2 regions of the Methylobacterium sp. 1A genome follow, and region 2 is predicted to be linked to the other one. Evidence: predicted binding sites of a transcription regulator. Region 2 holds the regulator's gene; the other holds the start of a gene.
What was found. Region 2 encodes PhoB, which activates phosphate uptake and scavenging genes when phosphate is short. Its sites were predicted from a motif close to TGTCATNNANCTGTCAT; they were not measured.
Positions count from the first base shown of each region.

Region 1: ACX9MN_RS28130 (inorganic phosphate transporter) is a predicted target of PhoB. The motif match lies at 2,059-2,075, and genes of this name have one in related genera.

Region 1 is NZ_JBYQVE010000002.1:1,703,855-1,710,674, reverse strand. It holds gene ACX9MN_RS28145 (LbetaH domain-containing protein) at 1-75, opposite strand, end outside; gene ACX9MN_RS28140 (DUF1045 domain-containing protein) at 68-754, opposite strand; gene ACX9MN_RS28135 (ceramide glucosyltransferase) at 779-1,927, opposite strand; gene ACX9MN_RS28130 (inorganic phosphate transporter) at 2,125-3,753, shown strand; gene ACX9MN_RS28125 (hypothetical protein) at 3,843-4,094, opposite strand; gene ACX9MN_RS28120 (Ros/MucR family transcriptional regulator) at 4,098-4,505, opposite strand; gene ACX9MN_RS28115 (MFS transporter) at 4,982-6,310, opposite strand; gene ACX9MN_RS28110 (hydroxymethylglutaryl-CoA lyase) at 6,652-6,820, opposite strand, start outside.
Region 2 is NZ_JBYQVE010000001.1:2,758,758-2,765,577, forward strand. It holds gene pstS (phosphate ABC transporter substrate-binding protein PstS) at 1-602, shown strand, start outside; gene pstC (phosphate ABC transporter permease subunit PstC) at 688-1,665, shown strand; gene pstA (phosphate ABC transporter permease PstA) at 1,678-2,568, shown strand; gene pstB (phosphate ABC transporter ATP-binding protein PstB) at 2,591-3,406, shown strand; gene phoU (phosphate signaling complex protein PhoU) at 3,516-4,235, shown strand; gene phoB (phosphate regulon transcriptional regulator PhoB) at 4,358-5,053, shown strand; gene ACX9MN_RS13495 (protein-disulfide reductase DsbD family protein) at 5,168-6,820, opposite strand, start outside.

The DNA.
Region 1 (6,820 bases), on a different contig from region 2:
GCGGCCGAGGCGGCTGTCGACGACCCGGGCGCTCGGATCGAGCGCGGGTTCGAGGCCGAGGGGGCGGTCAACCACGGGCCTCTCCGAAGGGCAGGCGCGCCAGGAGCCGGAACGGCCCCGACCCGTCCTGGGTCAGGAGGCTGACGGCGTCGATCCGCAGGGGCTCCGGTCCCGCGGCGGCGTAGGCCTCGGACAGGCGCCGGTGCCAGAGGTCGCGCTCCGCCTCCGGCAGGGCGTCGGTCAGGGTCATGTGGAAGCGGAAGGCCTCGAACACGTAGGGGTAGCCCCAGCGGTCGAGGAGCGCGCGGCCGCGCGGGTCGAGGCGCTCCGGCCGGCGCTTGGCGCGCTCGGCCTCCGTGAGCGGTGCCCGGAACGGGTCGAGGGCGGCGACGCACTCGGCGGCGAGGAGCCCGAGTTCCGGCGGCGGGCCCTCCGGTACCAGGGCGAGGAACGGCCCGAGGGCGGCGACCCGGAGCGGCCCCACCGCCACCGGCGGGTGCGCGGCCGCGAGGGCGCGGGCGGCGGCCACGAGGTCGGCCTCCCCGGTGCCCGGGGCGAGGCGCAGCGGCGCCTTGAGGGTGGCGTGGAACCCGTAGACCCGCGCGCCCGCCGTGACCGCAGCGAGATCACCGAGCCCCTCCGGGTGCGGCACCGGCAGCCCGGTGACGTTGTCGGTGCCGAGGATCGCCCGGCCGAAGGCTTCGAGGCGCGAATCCGGGGCGGGCAGCCAGTAGAGGGCGTAGCGGCGCGACACGTAGGGTCTCCGATCGCCGGGCGGTCAGGCCGTCGGCGCGTAGGTGCGCGCGTCGGCGGCCCGCCGGGGGCGCACGTCCATGGCATTGCCCCGCCACACGATGGCGCTCCGCATCCAGGCGCCGACCCAGATCACCGGGATCAGGGCGTCGCGCGCCAGGAAGGCGGCCAGCGTGCGGGGCGAGCGGTGCCAGCCCGCGCGGGCCGCGAGCCGGTGCTCGGCGGCATAGCACAGGGCGGCGAGGCCGGCAGCGCCCGCGAGGCCCGCGAGGCTTCCGGCCCAGAGGGCGACGAGGAGCGCCGGCAGCAGGACGCCGCTGCCGATCTCGGGGGCGAAGAACAGCGGGAAGGTCACGCGGCGCAGGCGCGCCCAGCGCAGCTGCCGCGACCAGACCTCCCGGAAGCCGCGCGGGCCGAGCGGCTGCTCGAACGGGCTCGCCACGAGGTGGACCCGCTTGCCGGCGGCGCGCACGAGCTTGGTGGCGGCCGCGTCCTCGGCGATCTCGGCCGCGAGCGCCTGGAGGCCACCCTGCGCCTCCAGGAAGGGCTTGTGCCAGAGCATGCTCTTGCCCTGCGCGAAGCCCAGCCCGAAGGCCTCGGCGGCGTATTGCCAGCGCGCCTGCAGGGTGTTCAGGAAGGCGCACTCCACCTCCGCCATGAAGCTGCCCGGGCGGGCGCCGGCCGGGGTGGAGCAGACGAGGCCGGTATCGGCGCGCCACGCCGCCTGCAGCCGCTGGAGGTAGTCCGGCGGCATGGCGACGTTGGAATCGGCGAGCACCACCCAGTCGTGGGCGGCGGCGCGCCAGCCGCGCAGGCAGTTGTTGAGCTTCGGGTTGGCGCTGACGCGCTCGTCGCCGAGGATCAGGCGGGCGGGCACGTGCGGGTGGGCCTCGATCAGGCGCTCCACCATCGGGACGATCGGGTCGGCCGGGTCGGCCACGCAGAAGATCAGCTCGTAGGACGGGTAGTCGAGACGGAAGCTGCGGAGGAGCATCTCCTCGCTGTAGGCCTCGACCCCGCGCAGGGGGCGGACCAGGGAGACGGGCGCGCTGTCCGGGAACCGCGACGGGCCGTGGTCCCGGCCGAGGCGCCGGGCCGCGACGGCGATGCTGCCGATCTGGACGACGGCCAGGAGCGCGCCGAGGGACAGGGCCGGCACCGTGGCGTCAATCATGCGGATCCCTCGTGCGATCGGGCGAGCGGTCCGGTCCGCTAGCGGCCGGACCGCGTCAGGCGTGTGACAGCGGCGCCCGACGCTCTCAGACACGCTCTCGGACACGCTCGCCGACGCGCGGCGTCGCGGGCCGTCACCCAACCGTCACCGCGCGGTTTTAATCCCCGCTCACCACGAAAGATTCCGCGCGAGGGTTCATGTCCGATACCGCCGTGATGCCGTCGGGGGCGGTGGGAGGCCGGAAGGCGGGCGGCCCGCGCCTCGACCACGGGATGCATCTCGGCGGGGTGGTGGCGTTCCTGCTCGTCCTCGTGGCGGGCCTGGGCTACGCGGTGGTGAGCCTCATCGCGGACATGAATGCGGTCGGGGAGGCGCCCCTGGCCTACGGCGCCTTCGCGCTGCTCGGCCTCGCCCTGCTGATCGCCCTCGCCTTCGAGTTCGTGAACGGCTTCCACGACACCGCCAACGCGGTCGCCACGGTGATCTACACCCACTCGATGCCGCCGCTCGTCGCGGTGATCTGGTCGGGCGTCTTCAACTTCCTCGGCGTGATGCTGTCCTCGGGCGCCGTGGCCTACGCGATCGTCACGCTGCTGCCGGTCGAGCTGATCCTCAACGTCGGCTCGCACGCGGGCTACGCGATGATCTTCGCGCTGCTGCTGGCGGCCATCATCTGGAACCTCGGGACCTGGGCGTTCGGGCTGCCGAACTCGTCGTCCCACGCGCTGATCGGCTCGGTGCTCGGCGTCGGCCTCGCCAACCAGCTGATGAACGGCGGCGACGGCACCGCGGGCGTCGACTGGACCCAGGCGCTCAACGTCTTCAAGGCGCTGCTGTTCTCGCCGGTCTGCGGCTTCGTGCTCGCGGCGCTGCTGCTGCTCGCCCTGAAGGTCACGGTCCGCCGCAGGGACCTCTACGAGGCGCCCGCGGGCGAGGCGCCGCCGCCCCCGTGGATCCGCGGCCTGCTGATCCTCACCTGCACGCTGGTCTCGTTCTTCCACGGCGGCAATGACGGGCAGAAGGGCATGGGCCTGATCATGCTGATCCTGATCGGCGCCGCGCCCACCGCCTACGCGCTCAACCGCACCATGGCGGACGACACGACGCCCGCCTTCGTGCAGGCCTCGACGGCGGCGAGCGCGGTGTTCGCCGTCCGCGCCCCCGGCGCGGCGGTTCCGGACGCCGCCGCCGCGCGCCGGACGGTGACGGAGGCGCTCAAGACCAAGGCGCTGAACACGCCGCCCGTCTACGCGGCGCTGGCGGCGCTCTCGGACGACATCGCCGCCAGCGTGAAGAATTACGGCGCGATCCGCACGGTGCCGGCCGCCCAGACCCAGAACCTGCGCAGCGACATGTACCTCGCCGCCGACGCGGTGCGCGTGCTGCCGGGCGCCGGGGCGGACTTCTCGGAGGCCGACAAGGCCGACCTGAAGCGCTACGCGGGCCTGCTCAACGACGGCACGCGCTACATCCCGGGCTGGGTCAAGGTCTGCGTCGCCCTGGCGCTGGGTCTCGGCACCATGGTCGGATGGAAGCGCATCGTCGTCACGGTGGGCGAGAAGATCGGCAAGACCCACCTGACCTACGCGCAGGGCGCCTCGGCCGAGATCGTCGCCGCCGGCACGATCGGGCTGGCCGAGCTCTACGGCCTGCCGGTCTCGACCACCCACATCCTGTCGTCGGGCGTCGCCGGCACGATGGCGGCCAACGGCTCGGGCCTCCAGATGTCCACGGTGCGCAACATGGCGCTCGCCTGGATCCTGACCCTGCCGGCGGCGATCACCCTCGCGGCCGCTCTGTTCTACCTCCTGCGCCACCTGTTCTGACGCGGGTCCGGCCGGACGGGCCGGAGACCGCGCTCCGCCCCCCGACGAAGCGACCCGGTCTCCGGCCTCCCGCAGCGCGCCCCGGCGCTTCAGGAACTCGCCATCGCCCGCACGAAGGCCAGGCAGGTCCGGCGCGCCGCCGGACTGTCGATCGCCACGAAGGCCGAGACGAGGTCGGCCGCCTGGGTCATGGCCGCGTCGGGCCGGTCGGCATCCGGGTAGAAGCTCGCCACCGGCACGTCGAGGATGCCGGCGATGCGGCTCAGGGCGTCGCTCGTGCGCGCCGCCCCCGGTAACGGCGCGCGGTCCCGGGCCGGATCCGCGGAAGCGTCGGGCGTCATCGCTCAGGCCGCCTTGTGGCCGAGCTGGATCGCCCGGGCGATCTCCGAGCGCCGCGCGGCGTAGCCCGGGGCCACCATCGGGTAGTCGGCCGGCAGGCCGTACTTGGCCCGGTACCGCTCGGGGGTGAGGCCGTGCGCGGTGAGGTGGCGCTTCAGGGTCTGGTAGGACCGGCCGTCGATGAAGCTGATCAGGCCGTCCTGCTGGATCGAGGCATCGACCTGCGACTGGCTCAGCCCGACCCCGCCGAACTCCGACGGCGCGCAGCGGAGCACCGCGATCGCCGTGTGCACTTGGTCGATCAGCGCCGGCAGCGCCGTGACCTCGATCGCGTTGCGCGAGACGTAGGCCGCGACGATCGCGCCGACCTTCTCCAGCATGAAGGTTGAACGGTGGTCGGTGAGGTGGTCCATCTGAGACATCGCTGTTCGAGGGCGTCCCGATCCTCGTGCCCGTCTCCGGTGGACCCGCTCGCGCGGGCTTTGCAGGACGAAACCGAGGCGACGGGCCAGCCGAGGGATTTCTACCTCAAGTTGATTTCACTCCGTTTCTTGAGGTTGCAGATAATATACAATATGAGTGGCCGGCGGTTTGTCCGGCAGCGCGAGGTTTTTTGCTCCAACGCGCAACCGGCGGCATTCCCGCCATGGTTACTGATACGTTCACTGATTTCGGCCGCTGAGATCGGCGTCTGAACCGGATATCGGCATCGGCCGATCCCGGCGGCGCGCAACCTCGGGGGCCCCCGGCGCCGATCCGGGACCGCTCGGTCGCGGCGGTCGCGCGCCTGACCGATCCCGCCCGCGCGGCGTGCGGCCACGCCCGTCTCGCCCCGCTCCGGGGCCAGCCGCGGCCCGCCGCCCCGGCCGCGCCGGGGCGGCGGGCCGTCTCACGCCGCGCGGTCGCTCCGGCGCAGGCTCGCCGGCATGGCGAAGAGCGCGAGCCCGGCGGCGACGAGGCAGAGCACGCCGATCCCGTAGAGCGCGGGCGTCGTCGAGCCGGTGAGATCCTTCACCCAGCCGACCATCACCGGGCTGACGATGCCGCCGAACTGCCCGAGCGTGTTGATCAGCGCGATCCCGCCCGCCGCGCCGACGCCGGTGACGAGCTTGGCCGGCAGGGTCCAGAAGGTCGGGATCGAGGCGACGATGCCGGCCCCCAGCAGTGCCAGGGCGAACATCAGCGGCACGATGTGCTTGTCGAACAGGCCGGCGCCGAAGAAGCCGAGCGCCGCCGCGATGGCGAGGCCCGCGACGAATTTCGGCCGCTCGCCCGAGGCGTCGGACAGGCGCCCGATCACCACCATGCTGATCGCCCCGCAGATGTAGGGGATCGCCGTCAGGAAGCCCACCGAGGCCGCCTGCCCGCCGCTCGCGGTCTTGATCAGGTCCGGCCCCCAGAAGTTCAGGCCGTACGAGCCGATCTGGAGCAGGAAGTAGATCAGCGCGATCATCAGGAAGCCGGGCTGCTTGATCGCCCCGATCAGCGAGTGGTCGCCGATGTCCCGGTTGTGGTGTGCGATCCGGCTCGACAGGAGCGCCTTCTCGGGCTCGGACAGCCAGCGCGCATCGGCGATCCGGTCGTCGAGGCGCGTCAGCACGAGCATTCCGAGCACGAGGCAGGGCAGGCCGCCGGCCAGGAACAGCCATTGCCAGCCGGCGAGGCCGCCGACGCCGTTGAGGCCGCCGAGGATCAGGCCCGCCACCGGCGCGCCGAAGATCCCCGAGAAGGCCGAGGCCACGAACATGAACGAGGTGATGCGGCCGCGATGCGAGGCCGGGAACCAGATGGTCAGGTAATAGAGGATGCCCGGCGCGAAGCCCGCCTCCATGGCGCCGATCAGGAAGCGCAGGGCGTAGAAGTGCCACTCGCTGCGGATGAAGATCATCAGCGCGGTGGCGATGCCCCAGGAGATCATGATCCGGGCGATCCAGCGCCGCGCCCCGACCCGGTAGAGGAACAGGTTCGAGGGCACCTCGAAGATCACGTAGCCGACGACAAACATGCTCGCGCCGAGCCCGTAGGCGACGTTGCTGAAGCCGAGGTCGCTCTGGAGCTGGAATTTGGCGAAGCTGATGTTGATGCGGTCGAAGAACGCGAACATGTAGCAGATCATGATCAGCGGCATGAGCCGCCACGCGACCTTGCGGACGACGCCGGTCTCCGTCACCGCGCCGGCCTCGGCGGCGGCCGGCGACCCGGACAGGGCTGCGGTCATGGTTTCCTCCGTGGTGTGTTCTTGAGGGACGTGTCGTGGGCGGTGCCGCCTTCGGGCGGGCGGCTTCCCGCGAAGTCAGGTTCGGTCGCAGCTCACGGCACACGACGGCGACGCCGCCTTCGCCGGATGAGGCGCGGGTCCCCTCTCCCGTGCGCGAGAGAGGGACAGGGTGAGGGATCAGGTCTGTCCGGATGAGAAGCGTCCTGCCGGCGCGTCGACGGTGTGCCGCATCCGGAGAGTTCTCATCCCTCACCCCGACCCTCTCCCGAACGGGAGAGGGAGCGCGTCGCGTCCAAAGCGTGGGGCGGGCCATTGTGAGCCCGCCCCTCCCCGTCTCCGGCTCAGGCCGCCCGGGCGGGGGCCGGATGCAGGTCGCAGGGCCGTCCGGCCTTGGCGACCTGGCCGGGCACGTCGTGGCCGACGAGGCGCGGCAGGTCCCGCGACAGGCCGATCAGCGCCGGGAGGTCGAGGCCCGTCGGCACGCCCATCTCGTGGGCCATGCTGACGAGA
Region 2 (6,820 bases):
TGCCCGACGCCAACATCACCCCGGTCTACCGCTCCGACGCGTCGGGCACGACCAACATCTTCACCACCTACCTGTCCCAGGTCTCCGAGCCCTGGAAGAAGGAGTACGGCGCGGCCACGACGATCTCCTGGCCGGTCGGTCAGGGCGGCAAGGGCAACGAGGGCGTGACCGCCACCGTCAAGCAGGTTCCGAACGCCATCGGCTACGTCGAGTCGGCCTACGCCAAGCAGAACAAGCTCTCCTACGCCCTGCTGCAGAACAAGGCCGGCCAGTACCCGCAGCCCGACGACAAGGCGTTCCAGGCCGCGGCGGCGAGCGCCGACTGGAAGGCGACCCCGGGCTTCGGCATCTCGCTGACCAACCAGCCGGGCGAGGCGGCGTGGCCGATCACGGCGGCGACCTTCATCCTGGTCCACAAGGACGCCGCCGACCCGGCCAAGTCCGCCGCCGTGCTCAAGTTCTTCGACTGGGCCTACAAGAACGGCGACACGCTCGCCACCGACCTCGACTACGTCCCGCTGCCGGACAACGTCGTCGAACTGATCCACCAGGAGTGGAAGGACGTGAAGGGCAAGGACGGCAAGCCTGTCCTCAACATGTGAGCGTGACGGGGAGGGGGTGAGAACCTCCTCCCTCGCTTCCGGGAACGCACCGCGCTACCACGCCCCCCTTCGCAGAGAACCGCGGATGCCCGCTTTGACCGAATCGATCGCCCTCGGCCGAACCCGTTCCGCGACCGCGCGGAAGGCGCCGAGCCGGAGCCTCGACACGCTGTTCCGGACCTGCTCGTACGGCGCGGCCCTGCTGGTGCTGCTCGTGCTCGCCGGCATCCTCGGCTCGATCCTGTACGGCGGCTGGCCCGCCTTCCGCGAGTTCGGCTTCGGCTTCCTGACCTCCAGCGCCTGGAACGTCGGGACCGAGCAGTACGGCGCCCTGGTCGCGGTGATCGGGACCGTCGCCTCCGCCTTCCTGGCCCTGCTGATCGGCGTGCCCGTCTCGCTGGGCATCGCGGTCTACCTCACCCAGCTCTGCCCGGGCTGGGCCCGCAAGCCGGTCGCCATGACGATCGAGCTGCTCGCGGCCGTGCCGAGCATCATCTACGGCATGTGGGGCCTGTTCGTGTTCGCGCCGCTCCTCGCGCGCTACGTCCAGATCCCGGTCTCGAACCTCGTGGAGGGCATGCCGATCGTCGGCACGCTGTTCTACGCCCGGGTGCCGTCGGGCGTCGGCGTCTTCACCGCCGGGATCATCCTGGCGATCATGATCGTGCCGTTCATCGCCTCGATCGCCCGCGATATGCTCGACCAGATCCCGACCGTGCTGCGCGAGAGCGCCTACGGCATCGGCTGCACCACCTGGGAGGTCGTGCGCCACGTGCTGGTGCCGCAGGCGGCCGTCTCGATCATCGGCGCGATCATGCTCGGCCTCGGCCGGGCGCTCGGCGAGACGATGGCGGTGACCTTCGTGGTCGGCAACGCCAACCGGCTCTCCGCCTCGATCTTCGACCCCAGCTCGACCATCGCGTCGCGCATCGCCAACGAGTTCAACGAGGCGGACGGCCTCCAGCTGAACGCGCTGATGGCTCTGGGCTGCATCCTGTTCGTGATCACCTTCGTGGTGCTCATCATCGCCCGGCTGCTGACGCGCCGCGTCCAGGCCGCCTGAGGAGCACGCGCGATGGTTTCCTCCAGCACGATCGCCGCCACCGCCCAGCGCCGCCCCGGCCGGGTCCGCCAGGGGCGCCGCGTCGCCGACCGGACCCTGCGCGTCGCCTGCGCCGCCGCGACGGTGGTCGGCGCCCTGGTTCTCGGCTCGATCCTGGTGATGCTAATCGTCCAGGGCGTGCGCGGCTTCACGCCGACCCTGTTCACCAACCCGACCCCGGGCCCGGGCTCCGAGGGCGGCGGCATCGCCAACGCCATCCTGGGCAGCCTCGTGCTGACCGGGATCGGCATCCTGATCGCGACGCCGGTCGGCGTCATGGCCGGGACCTTCCTGGCCGAGTACGGGCGCGGCTCGAAGCTGGCGGCCCTGATCCGCTTCCTCAACGACGTCCTGCTCTCGGCGCCGTCGATCCTGATCGGCCTGTTCGTCTACACGCTGATGGTGCGGCCGATGGGCACCTACTCGGGCTGGGCCGGCGGCGTGGCGCTGGCGATCATCGCCGTGCCGGTGATCGTTCGCACTACCGAGGACATGCTGCGCCTCGTGCCCGGCACCCTGCGGGAGGCCGGCGCGGCGCTCGGCGCGCCGCCCTCGACGGTGATCATGAGCGTGACCTGGCGGGCGGCCTCGGCCGGCATCGTCACCGGCATCATCCTGGCCCTCGCCCGCATCGCCGGCGAGACCGCGCCGCTGCTGTTCACCGCGCTCAACAACAATTCTTGGTTCTCGGCCAACCTGATGGGCGGCGTCGCGAACCTGCCGGTGATGATCTACCAGTTCGCCCTCTCGCCCTACCCGAACTGGCAGGGCCTGGCCTGGGCGGGCGCGCTCCTGATCACCACCACCATCCTGGCGCTGTCGATCATCGCGCGCCTCGTGATCAAGCCGCAGGCCTCGCGCTGAGCCCCCTTTCGAGGACACGACGATGAACGCCGCCTCCGCGATCCCGACGGTCGAGCTGAACCGCAACCGCGCCGAAGAGGGCGGCCCCGTGCGGATCGCCGTCAAGGACCTGAACTTCTACTACGGCAGCTTCCACGGGTTGAAGGACGTCAACCTCAACTTCCACGACCGGCAGGTGACGGCGCTGATCGGCCCCTCGGGCTGCGGCAAGTCCACCCTGCTGCGCTGCTTCAACCGGATCTACAGCCTCTACCCGGAGCAGCGGGCGGAGGGCGAGATCCTGCTCGACGGCGAGAACATCCTCAGCCCCTCCGTCGACCTGAACGAGCTGCGCTCGCGCATCGGCATGGTGTTTCAGAAGCCGACGCCGTTCCCGATGTCGATCTACGACAACGTGGCCTTCGGCCTGCGCCTCTACGAGAAGCTGCCGAAATCCGAGCTCGACGGCCGGATCGAGGAATCCCTGCGCAAGGCCGCCCTCTGGGACGAGGTGAAGGACAAGCTCCGGCAGCCCGGGACCGGCCTGTCGGGCGGCCAGCAGCAGCGCCTGTGCATCGCCCGGACGGTGGCGCAGAAGCCGGAGGTGATCCTGTTCGACGAGCCGACCTCGGCCCTCGACCCGATCTCGACCGGCCGCATCGAGGAGCTGATCGAGCAGCTGCGCGACGAGTTCACCATCGTGATCGTCACCCACAACATGCAGCAGGCGGCGCGCATCTCGCAGTTCACCGCCTTCATGTATCTGGGGCAGCTCGTCGAGTTCGGTCCGACCAACCGGATGTTCATGAACCCGACGGAACGCCGCACGCAGGACTACATCACCGGCCGCTTCGGCTAGTCTGCCGGGCCGCTCCGGTCCCGGGACCGCCGCTCGCGTCTCCGGCGCCCCGGCGGGTCCCGCAAGCCTCCCGGAGGGCCGTCCCCGGGACCCCATCGAAGGATCTGCCATGCCCGGCCATATCGTCACCTCCTACGACACCGACCTGGAGAACCTGCGTCGCTCGATCTCGGAGATGGGCGGCGTCGCCGAGAAGATGACCGCGGAGGCGACCGACGCCCTCGTGCGTCGGGACGACACGCTCGCCCAGGCGGTGATCCTCGCCGACAAGCGGCTCGACGCGCTGCAGCGGGACATCGAGGAGCGCGCCGTGCTGCTGATCGCCCGCCGCCAGCCCCTGGCCATCGACCTGCGCGAGACCATCTCGGCGATCCGCGTCTCCGGCGATCTGGAGCGGATCGGCGACCTCGCCAAGAACGTCGCCAAGCGCGTGGTGGCGATCTCCGACCAGGCGCCGGCCCAGAAGATCGTGCTCGGCGTGCGCCACATGAGCGACCTCGCCGAGGGTCAGCTGAAGGACGTGCTCGACGCCTACGGGAGCCGCGACGTCCAGGCGGCCCACGACGTCTGGGAGCGCGACGGCGAGATCGACGCCCTGTACAATTCCCTGTTCCGCGAGCTCCTGACCTACATGATGGAGGATCCGCGCAACATCTCGTTCTGCACGCATCTCCTGTTCTGCGCGAAGAACGTCGAGCGCATCGGCGACCACACCACCAACATCGCCGAGACGATCCACTACCTCGCCACGGGCGAGACGCTGGCGGGTGACCGGCCGAAGAACGACGCGTCGAACTACGCGACCGTGGACGGCGTGCAGGCGCCGTGAGGCGCCGACCCCGGCGCCTTCCTGTGGGCGCGGCCGGGGTCACTCTCCGTGCGGGTTGAGGCGGGGCGGCGCCTCCTGCACCATCCGGGGACCGCCCGCAGAACGAGTCTTCGAACGTGAGCATGCAAGTCCTGATCGTCGAGGACGAGGAGGCCCTGAGCACGCTGCTCCGCTACAACCTGGAGGCCGAGGGCTTCCTGGTGGATTCGGCGGCGCGCGGCGACGACGCCGAGCTGCTCCTCGCGGAGCGGATCCCGGACCTCGTCCTGCTCGACTGGATGCTGCCCGGCCTCTCGGGGATCGAGCTGTGCCGCCGGATCCGGGCGCGCCGGGAGACCGAGCGCCTGCCGGTGATCATGCTCACCGCCCGGGGCGAGGAGGGCGACCGCGTCCGCGGGCTCGGCACGGGCGCCGACGACTACATCGTCAAGCCGTTCTCGGTCCCGGAGCTGCTGGCCCGGATCCGCGCGCTCCTGCGCCGGGCCAAGCCCGCCCACGTCTCGGACCGGCTGGCGGCCGGCGACCTGGAACTCGACCGCACCGGCCACCGCGTCCGCCGCGGCGGCGAGGAGCTGCATCTGGGCCCCACGGAGTTCCGGCTCCTGGAATTCCTGATGCTGGCGCCGGGCCGGGTCTTCTCCCGCGAGCAGCTCCTCGACGGGGTGTGGGGCCACGACGTCTACATCGACGAGCGCACCGTCGACGTCCATGTCGGGCGGCTGCGCAAGGCGCTGAACGGCCCGCGCCAGACCGACCCGATCCGCACGGTCCGGGGCTCGGGCTACGCCTTCGACGAGACCTTCTCGCTGGAGGCCTGAGGCGGCCTCACGGGCCGTCCGGATAGGACTTCGCTCCGGCGCGCCGTCATCGCGAGCGGAGCGAAGACGGTGGGACGGGCCCGCGAAGATTCGCGCGTCCCGGCCTCCAGGGACTCAGCGCGCCAGCGCCGCGCTCCGGCCCGAGGCGGCCGGCACCGCCTCCAGCGCCGCCAGGACCGTCCCCTCGGTGAGGATCTGCGGCAGCACCTGGGACTCTCCCGTCCCGGTATAGAGCAGGTAGAGCGGGACGCCGCTGCGCCCGTGCTTCTCCAGGAGGCGGGTGATCTCGGGGTTCTGGTTGGTCCAGTCGCCCTTCATGTAGGTCACGCCGCGCTCGGCCATCGCGGCCCGCACGGCCTTGGTGTTGAGCGAGGTCGCCTCGTTGACCGCGCAGGTGATGCACCACGCGGCGGTCATGTCCACGAAGACGGGGCGGTGCGCGTCGACCAGGGCGTCGAGGCGCGCCTGCGTGAACGGCTCGATCCCGTCGGCGGCGGCCTGCGCGGCCGGCGCGGCGCGGTCCCGGGGCAGGGTGACGGCGAGGGCCCCGACGGCGATCAGCGCCAGCGCGGCGGCGGCCTGCGCGACCCGGCCGGCCCGCGGCGGGGCGGCGCGGCCGTGCTCCCAGGCCCAGGCGGCGAAGCCCACGAGGACGAGGCCGATCAGCGCCGCCAGCAGCCCGCGCGGGTCGACCTGCTGCGCCAGCACCCAGATCAGCCACGCCACGGTGGCGTAGACCGGGAAGGCCAGCACCTGCTTGAGGGTCTCCATCCAGGCGCCCGGCCGCGGCAGCGCCCGCAGGGCCGGCGGCCAGAGGGTCAGGAGCAGGAAGGGCAGGGCGAGGCCGAGGCCGAGGCTCGCGAAGACGGCGAGCGCCACGCCGGCGCTCTGGGTCAGCGCGAAGCCCACCGCCGAGCCCATGAACGGCGCCGTGCAAGGCGTCGCCACCAGGGTCGCGAGCACGCCGGTGAAGAACGAGCCGCTCAGGCCGCCGCGCCGGGTGAGGCCGTCGCCGAGGCCGGCGAGCCGGCCGCCGACATGGACCGCGCCCGAGAGGCTCAGGCCCATCGCGAACAGCAGGTAGGCGAGCCCCGCCACGATGGCGGGCGACTGGAGCTGGAACCCCCAGCCGATCGCGGCCCCGCCGCTCTTCAGGCCGATCAGCGCGGCGGCGAGCGCCAGGAAGCTCGCCAGGACGCCGGCCGTGTAGGCGAGGCCGTGGAGCCGCAGCCGGGCCGGCCCCTCGCCCGCGTGCCGCACGAGGCCGAGCACCTTGATCGACAGGACCGGGAAGACGCAGGGCATCAGATTGAGGATCAGGCCGCCGAGGAAGGCGAAGGCCGCGGCGGTCGCCAGCGTCAGCGCGTCGAAGTCGGCGGCGGCCGGCGCGGTCGCGGGCGGCGCGGTCGCGGCCGGCGCCGCGGCGGCCGGGAGGACCGGCTCGTCGCCGTACGCGAAGGCGAGCCGGCGGGTCCCGGCGGCGTCGACCTCCTCGACCGTCAGGACGCCGGGCAGCGCGGCAGGCACCGGGTCGGTCGGGCTGCTCCGGGCGAGGGTCAGGTGCAGGCCGGTCTCGTCGACGGTCATCACCTGCGCGGCGGCGTTGTCGATCGCGGTCTCGGCGTAGGGGAAGTACGCGGCGTTCCGGACCGCCTCGGGCTTGAGGCCGGCCGCGGCGAAATCGAGGCGCAGGGTGTCGCCCTGGCTCGACAGGCTCAGGGGCCAGAGCGCCGGCACGGGGAGCGCGGCGCGGGCGCGGGCGAACAG